DNA from 2 places in the Stutzerimonas sp. C6.4V genome. Region 1 is predicted to be linked to the other one. Evidence: riboswitches for the same ligand, from Rfam matches in the RefSeq annotation. Region 1 holds a riboswitch; the other holds the start of a gene.
What was found. Region 1 has a riboswitch for cobalamin ahead of AC4LFW_RS00225 (TonB-dependent receptor). Riboswitches for the same ligand answer to the same signal wherever they lie in the genome.

Region 1 (4,417 bases):
TGTGGGAAATCCCGGACAAGGGGCTCGAGCGGCCGAGCTTCCAGATGCTTGGCGCAATCGGGAAGCTCTGCGAGGTGATGGGGCAAGCGGCTGACTGACCGGAAGCGGGCGTGCCGGATGCAGCTGGGCACCGGTTTGCCGAGATGGGCTAGCAGGCCCACCCGGCGGCTTTCGTCAGAAGCGGTAACCCACACTTAAGCGCATATCTTCTTCAGGTGCGGGGTACAAGCCCTTGTTGCCTGCTTGCCAGCTGCTATAGCTGGCGTAGCTGTCGTAGCGTTTACCGGTCAGGTTGTTGATGCGCAGCTTGACGTTGAGGTCTTGGTATTCATACCGGACGGCTGCATTGAACAGCGTATAGCCGCCTTCTTTGGGTAGCACCTTACCGTCATCGTTGGCCAGGTATCGCGGACCTGTATAGATGGCCTCCAGATAGCCGTACAGGTTCGTAATGATTTGGTAGTCCAGATGCATGGCGGCACTGTGGCGCGATACCCAGGGGATTTCATTGCCCTTGTTGGCACCGGCACGCAGCTCCGTATCCGTGAAGCTGTACTGGCCTCCGACGCGAAGTCGATCGGTCAGTTCACGCTCAGCCTCGAGCAGCAGGCCTTCGCGGCGAGTCTGGTCCAGGTTTACATTGGCGCCCCAGCCTCCAAAGGCATAAGGCGCATAGAGCAACTCATCGTCGAGATCGAGCCGGTAGAGGCTGGCCTGATAGAGTTGGGTAGCGTCTTGCCAGGCGATTCCCGCTTCCCATGACTCACCCGTCTGCGGTTTGAGAAATTCGATGCCAGGCTCGACGAGCGCATTCTCGTTGACGTTGGCCCAGCGCAGAGCATCCTCGCGTTTTATAAATGCGTGAGTGTGGTCAGTCACCTGCCAGCTTAGCGCAACGCTCGAGCTGTCTTCGCTGTCGCTGCGCGTACGGCCGTTGTGCCTGTCATTCACTTCACTGATGCGATAGCCGAGGCTCAGTGTCAGGCGCTCGCTTAGCGGTTGGTTGACTTGCGTGTACCAGTCTCGCTGCGTTTGCTCGGCGTCGCTGCTGAACGACGGGAAGAACGCGTACGCTGCCTGGTAATCAGCCTTCAGGTAATCGAAGCCCAACAGCCACTCGCCGCGGCCGGACGTGCTATCCCAATTGGCGGCGAGGCGAGGGCTGATGGTTTCGACGCGGGTCCCTTCTGTGAACGGACTACCTGAAATCAGGCCCGCGCCATCGCTGTCTCTGATGCTGTAGTCCAGGTTCGCGGTCCAATGGCGACCTAACGCCTGTTCGCCCGCAATGCGATGCACGTCCGTCTTGCTGTTGTTCCATTCGTTCGAGGTGCTTGCTCTGCGGTCGGCTCGGCGTTGTGCGAGGGTGAGGCTGCGCGGGTAGAGCAGCTCATCGTCGATATTCTGGTATTCGTACAGAAGCCAGCCGCTGTCATGGTCATAACGGAGGCGTCCGAACAGGTCACGGTAGCTGGCGTCGTTGTGGTCGCGATAGTTGTCGGTATTCCGGGTCTCGCCGCTGATATATGCCGAAAGACCACCACCGAATACCTGAGATACGTGGCCTCGGTATGCCTCCAGGTCATGACTGCCTTGGGTGGTTTCGATATAGGCTTCGTTGCCGGTCGGTCGCCGGGTAACGATGTTGACCACCCCGCCGACAGCTTGGTCGCCATACAGGACGGTTCCGGCACCGCGCAGGACTTCGATCCGCTCGATATTGGCAAGTGGCACGCTGTTTAGGTCCGGGCCGCTGAGGCTGGGATTGTTCAGCCTTCGGCCATCGACCAGGACGAGCACGTTATTAGTCGCGTTATCCCCGAAACCCCGCAAGCTGATGGAGGCATGGTTGCCGTCGCCGAGCGTGTCACGGATCTGGATACCAGCTTTGCCATTCAGCACTTCGATCAGGCTGCTGGCTGCACTCCGCTCGATTTCGTCTCGGTCGATCACTCGGGTACTGGCAGGTGCAGGTTTTTCCAGCGCGGTCGCTCGGGTGATGACCATTGGCGGTGCCTGATACGGTTCCAAGGCAGCCGCAGCGCCTGGCAGCATGGCCAGCGCAAATATAGAACGAGACAGTTTCACATCGAATCCTCAAAAGTTCAGCGCTTTCGAGGAGGGCAGGAGCAAGCGCAGGGGCACGCAGCCGCGCTTGACGGTGATGCCCTCCGCAACACCAGTCGAATCCGTCAGGCCGGTCTCCGGGCTTTCGACGCGCACCCGGCTCGCCTTCCCGTGCCTGGCACAGTGGCGGTTGAGCGGGCGGTGATCCTTGATCACGGTCGATTACCGTTGCGGGGGCAGCGCCGGCCTTGCTCTGCGAGCGCACCGGCTTCCCGTTTAATGCGGACCTGGGGTCGCGCACACCTGGGCGGATAGGAAAATCGCGCGAACCTTACGATCTGAAATGGGGAAAGACAAGCGAATGGGTGAATTCCGCCAGCGCGTATCGGGCTATCAGCCTGACAACAGCACAACGGCGATGGGTTAGCGGTTCTCGTCAGTCGCGTGGATGTCGCTTTTACACCCACCGTGACTTGGTTTGGTTCGGTGGATCGATGAAGCGTGATCCACCCTACGGTCTGAAACGGTCAAGCACGAGCCGAAACAGCGACCACCTCCCTAGCACCGCCGCTGCCGTAGGGTGGATGTCGCTTTTTACATCCACCGTGACTCGGTTCGTTCTTTGGTTCGGTGGATGGACCCTAGCGCCGAATGCTCAAGCTGGCCAGTCGCGCCTGCACAGCAGCCTCGATGCCCGCAGCGTCCAGACCGCACTCCCCGAGCATCTCGCTGGGCTTGGCGTGTTCGACGTAATAGTCCGGAAGGCCGAGATGGAGGATCGGCTTTTGCAGATTCTCGGAGGCAAGGAATTCGCCGACTGCGCTGCCAGCGCCGCCCATCACGCTGTTCTCCTCGATGGTCACAAGCAGCTCGTGACTGTTTGCCATCTGGCGAACCAGCGCTTCATCCAGAGGTTTGACGAAGCGCATGTCGACCACGGTGGCATCCAGCGTTTCAGCGACTTGCAGGGCTTGCGGCAGTTGCACACCGAATACCAGCAGAGCGACCTTTTTGCCCTCACGGCGTACCACCCCCTTGCCGAGTTCCAGGGGTTCCAGGCCCGGTTCGAGAGACGCATCAGGACCGGTGCCGCGGGGATAACGCACTGCGGCGGGGCCCGGGAAGTGGTAGCCGGTGGTGAGCATCCGGCGCATCTCGTTTTCGTCGCTGGGCGTCATGATCAGCATGCCGGGGATACAGCGCAGGTAGGTCAGGTCGAAGCTGCCGGCGTGGGTCGGGCCGTCTTCGCCGACCAGGCCGGCGCGATCGATGGCAAAGAGCACGTCCAGATTCTGGACCGCCACATCGTGGATCAACTGATCGTATGCGCGTTGCAGGAACGTCGAGTAGATCGCCACCACCGGCTTGGCACCTTCGCACGCCATCCCGGCTGCCAGCGTCACGGCATGCTGTTCGGCAATGGCGACGTCGAAATAGCGGTCGGGATAACGCTCGCTGAAAGCGACCAGGTCGGAGCCTTCCTTCATCGCCGGGGTGATGCCGGTCAGGCGCGGATCGGCTGCGGCCATATCGCACAGCCATTGGCCGAAGACGCTGGAATACTTCGGGCCGCTGGGCTTTTTCGGCGCCACCGGGCCACCGATTGGTTCCAGCTTACTGATGGCGTGCCAGGTAATCGGATCGATTTCCGCCGGGGCGAAGCCTTTGCCTTTCTTGGTGACCACATGCAGGAACTGCGGGCCTGGGAGGTCCCGCATGTTGCGCAGGGTGGCGATCAAGGTTGGCAGATCATGGCCGTCGATGGGGCCGATGTAGTTCCAGCCGAGCTCTTCGAACAGGGTGCCGGGGACCAGCATGCCCTTGGCGTATTCTTCGGTGCGGCGGGCAATTTCCCAGGCGCCGGGCAGGCGCGACAGGACCTTCTTGCTGCCTTCGCGCATGCTCGAGTAGGTGCGGCTGGAAAGTATCTTGGCCAGGTAGTTGGACAGGCCGCCCACGTTGCGCGAGATGGACATGTCGTTATCGTTCAGCACCACGAGCATGTCTGCACCGACTTCCGGCGCATGGTTCAGCGCCTCGAAGGCCATACCCGCAGTAAGTGCACCGTCGCCGATCACGGCGATGGACTTGCGCTTCTTGCCCTGCAGGCGGGCCGCGATGGCCATGCCCAGCGCGGCGCTGATGGAAGTACTTGAGTGGCCGACGCCAAAGGTGTCGTACTCGCTCTCGCTGCGGCGCGGAAAGGCGGCAAGGCCATCCTTCTGGCGCAGGCTGTCCATGCGTTCGCGGCGCCCGGTGAGAATCTTGTGCGGATAGGCCTGATGACCCACATCCCAGACCAGACGGTCCTTCGGGGTGTCGTAGACGTAGTGCAGCGCAATGGTCAGCT
Region 2 (4,417 bases), 870 kb from region 1:
CACCGAGCGCCTGGAGCAGATCGAGATTGGCCTGATAGACGAACGCGAACGCTGCATCCCGCGCCACTCCGATGCGCACGCCCTTGAGCAGCGGCTCGATGGTTCCGGCTTCCGGCGCTGGAAAACTCACCGATGACGGCAGGTCGCAATCGGCACTCGCTGCCAGCGCGTCGGCTGCCGCATCGAGCTTCGCGTCCAGGTCAGCCAGCTCCTGCGCCTGCACCAGCCCCAGATGCCGGCTAGGCAAACCGACCGCCTCGCTGCGTGGCAGTGCACCAAACCAGGTGGTATGTGCAGGCAGGCATGCACGAAGGACCTCACCGTGGCGATTGCTGCCGACGCGATTGGCCAGCACGCCGGCGAAGGGAAGATCGGGCTGGTAGCTGGCCAGGCCATGAGCGAGGGCGCCGAAGGTCTGCGCCATGGCTGAGCCATCGATTACCGCCAGTACGGGAATACCGAAATGTCGCGCCAGATCGGCCGCCGATGGCGTGCCATCGAACAGCCCCATGACGCCTTCGATGAGGATGAGGTCGGCCTCGCCCGCCGCTTCCCACAGCAGCCGACGGCTTTCATCTGCGCCCACCATCCACAGGTCGAGCTGGTAGACCGGATGACCGCTGGCACGGGCCAGCACCATGGGGTCGAGAAAATCCGGGCCGCACTTGAAGACGCGCACTCGCCTGCCCTGGCGCCTGTGCAAGCGAGCCAGGCCGGCGGTTACTGTGGTCTTGCCCTGTCCGGATGCCGGTGCTGCGATCAGTAGTGCCGGGCAGTGGCGCGATTCGCTCATGACGCCCCCCTGGTTCCAGCGCAGGCGAGTTCGGGCGCCTGCAACGCAGCGGTACTGCGAGAATGCCGCGTCACCCACATTCTCTTATCTGTGCTGCACGCCCAGCCCATGACCCAAGCTGCCTGATTCCTCGAAGATGCCGGGAACTTCTGCATCAGAACTCGATTCCTTTTTGAGCCTTCACACCAGCCTTGAACGCATGCTTGACCATACCCATTTCGGTCACGGTATCGGCCGCCTCCACCAAGCGCGACGGTGCACCGCGACCGGTGACCACCACATGCTGGAGCAGCGGGCGCGACTCGATATCGGCGAGAACGGGCTCGAGGTCCAGGTAGCCGTATTTGAGTGCAATGTTCAGCTCGTCCAGCACCACCAGCCCGATCTCGGGGTCAGCCAGCAGCTGAGCGGCAACCGCCCACGCCTCCCTGGCCTTGGCCATGTCGCGCTGGCGGTCCTGGGTTTCCCAGGTGAAGCCCTCGCCCATTACGTGATAGCGGACCTCCTCGGGAAAGCGGCGAAAAAAGCTCTCCTCACCAGTACTGGCCGCACCCTTGATGAACTGTACGACGCCGACCCTGATGCCATGACCAAGAGCGCGGGCGACCATGCCGAAGGCAGAACTGCTCTTGCCCTTGCCGTTACCAGTGTGTACCAGCAGCAGCCCGTACTCCTGCTGCGCTTCGGCGATCTTCTCGTCGACCACTGTCTTCTTGCGCTGCATGCGTGCCTTGTGGCGATCATCGCGCTCGCTGGAATCGCTCATGCGCAATCCCCTTGGACGCTCCAGGCGCCCGGCCTGACGACCCGTACCGCGGCGGTAACTCCTGCGCTGCCGATGGTCGTGTCGTATGTGCCGTAACCGTCCTTGTAGGCGCCGCCGGCCATGGACAGGCCGGGTACGGGGCGAAGCAGGCCGGGCAACGACAGCGTCTGGCAGCGCTCGATGCTCTCTCGGTCGAGAACCGTTGTGGCCGTCAGCGTAGCGGTCTGCTGACCGACAGGCTTCGCTGGGACGGTTTCAGGGTCGAGGTCGAGGAGGCGCTCTGCGCCATGGGTCATGGAAAGCGGCGCGAGGCCAAGCAGCGTGCAAACTGCAGAAGCATGGAAGGTCTTGCAGATCAAGTTCAGGTCTCCGTCGTGCCCGCCGCACGACATCAGTCGATGAGGCAGACGGAGAATGCGAAGGGAGCGCAGGTGCAAGCAGCCGCACCCCGATCAGCGCCCGCCGCACTGCCGTGGAATGCGACAGGCCGGTCTCCGGGCTTGCGAGCGGATGCCATGCACCCCGGAACCGCGGCCTTCCCATGCCTGTGGCACAGTGGCTGTGAGCGGTGTCCTGTCTCGCCTACCGTTGCGGGGGCAGCGCCGGAATCTTCATCGAATGAACCGGCTTCCCTGTTTCACCCACTGGCTTTACGCCAGGGGCACCTGAAGCAGCGCGGAGGTTAGTCCAAGGCCCTTCCCAGCGCAACCGGAAGCAGCTCCAGCCTGCACCTGGCCAGCCCTGGATGCGCTTAGGGCCGAGGAGATGAGATGTTTACCGGAACGCCCGGCGCTGATCGGCTTCGAATGCAACAATGCCAACCTGTCACTCACCATACAGACGAGAAGTCACTTGCCCATGACCAGCATCGTGCAGATCTCCGACACCCATTTCGGTACCGAGCAGGCGGCCGTGTTACAAGCCATGGAAGACCATGTACTCGAGCACGGCGCGGATCTGCTGATTTTTTCCGGCGACATCACGCAGCGCGCGCGCGCCGGGCAATTCGCCGACGCCCAGGCATTCGTCCAGCGTCTGCATGGTCATGGAATTCCAGAGGCGCTGGTGATTCCCGGCAACCACGACATCCCGCTGTACAACCTCTTTGCACGTTTCCTGATGCCCTACCGCAACTATCGGCGCCATTTTGGCAATGATCTTGAGCCGACCTTCGAAAATGAAAACGTGCTGGTGATTGGCCTCAACACCACTCACCCGCGCCGACACAAGGACGGGCTGATCACTGACGAGCAGGTTCAAGCCGTCTCGCGACGCCTCAAACAGAGCGACCCGCAAAAGGTGCGCATCGTGGTGGCGCATCAACCATTTGGCGCAATGGTGTTGAGCGATCTGAGCAACCTGCAGCACAACGCTGATGCAGCCTTGCACCGCTGGGCTGACGAAGGACTGGATCTGGTGATGGGTGGCCACATCCATCTGCCCTACGTACTGCCGCTGTCCAAGCAATACACCGAACTGTCGCGGGAGATCTGGATGGTTCAGGCAGGAACCACGCTGTCATCACGGGTGCGTGGCACCTCACCGAACTCCTTCAATCGCCTCAAGCTGCACCCTGGCGCCGACAAGAAGGTCTGTGTCGAGCGCTGGGATCTGCTGGACAATCAGTTCGTGCTTGGTTCGCACTTCAATCTGCATTGGTGAACGCAGCAGGTTGCCCAACCGCCGAGCTTCAACCTGCCGCGACCCCAGGCGAGATCAGCCAAGCATGCCGGCCACCGCGAGTCCGGTGAGATAGACACCGACAAACCCCAGGTTGAACGCGACAAACAGGTACAGGCTGTATTTCAGGTAGCTGCCAAATGTCAGCCCCGGCACCTTGCTCATGGCCACGATGCCGGCCGCCGAGCCGATTACCAGCAGCGAACCGCCGACACCCACCGCGTAGGTCAGCACCATCCATTCGGCGATGCCCATCTGCAGGCCGGACTTGAGCAACGCAGCGGTCAACGGCACGTTATCGATGGCCGCCGAGAGCAGGCCCATCAGGTAGTTGGCGAAAACTGCCGGGACCTGGTCGTAGATGCGCACCAGACCGTCGAGCACATGAATCTCCTTGAGCATCCCGACCAGCAAGAGGATGCCGAGGAAGAACAGCAAGGTCTCGAACTCGACCTGACGCACATACTCCAGGATCGGATCGGTCTCGATGTCGTCGCTGAAGAAGCGCGCCACCAGGAACATGATCGACAGGCCCGTCAGAAAGGTCAGCACCGGCGGGATCTGGAAAAAGAAATTGCCGGCGATGGTGCTCAGAATGGTGCCCAGGAAGATCAGCGCGATGGCGATGTCGACCCGACGCACGTCGGTGCGGTGACTCTCCACTACTACCTGCCCGCTCATGCCCAGCGAGAGCATCGCCGCCAGCAGCATGACCGCGAGGAAGGCCGGGAGCGCCAACAGCAACAACTGCAGGATCTTGACCTTGCCCGCCAGAAAGATCATCAGCGTGGTGACGTCACCGGTAATCAGCGCAACGCCACCGGAGTTCACTGCAAAAACCACCAGCGCGGCGTATTTGATGGTCTTCTCGGCACTGAGCTTGAGCGAGAGGATCAGCGTGATCGATACCAGCGTCGCGGTGATGTTGTCAGCCAGCGACGAGAACACGAAACAAAAGGTGGCGGTCAGGAACAGCAGGGCCCGCTCGCTGATTCGCCTGGGCAGGACCAGGTAGATCAGGTTTTCGATCAGACCTTTCTTGTTCAGGTACGCGACGAAGGTCATCGCGGCGACGAGGAAGATCCACAGCCCGGCGATCTCCGCGATGTTTTCGTTGAGGCTGTCCAGCACCCGTTCGCGCTCGGCGCCCTCTGGGCTGAACACGAACAGCAGCATCC

Region 2: it holds a riboswitch for cobalamin, as region 1 does, so the genes downstream of both, AC4LFW_RS04415 (hypothetical protein) here and AC4LFW_RS00225 (TonB-dependent receptor) in region 1, are expected to answer to the same signal.

What each region holds. Positions count from the first base shown of each region.
Region 1 covers NZ_JBZUBM010000001.1:42,596-47,012, forward strand. Annotated here, with positions in the region: gene AC4LFW_RS00220 (cobalamin-binding protein) at 1-98, shown strand, start outside; gene AC4LFW_RS00225 (TonB-dependent receptor) at 175-2,088, opposite strand; cobalamin riboswitch at 2,179-2,389, opposite strand; gene dxs (1-deoxy-D-xylulose-5-phosphate synthase) at 2,709-4,417, opposite strand, start outside.
Region 2 covers NZ_JBZUBM010000001.1:912,156-916,572, reverse strand. Annotated here, with positions in the region: gene AC4LFW_RS04425 (cobyrinic acid a,c-diamide synthase CobB) at 1-793, opposite strand, end outside; gene cobO (cob(I)yrinic acid a,c-diamide adenosyltransferase) at 948-1,559, opposite strand; gene AC4LFW_RS04415 (hypothetical protein) at 1,556-1,918, opposite strand; cobalamin riboswitch at 2,028-2,243, opposite strand; gene AC4LFW_RS04410 (metallophosphoesterase family protein) at 2,418-3,221, shown strand; gene nhaD (sodium:proton antiporter NhaD) at 3,276-4,417, opposite strand, start outside.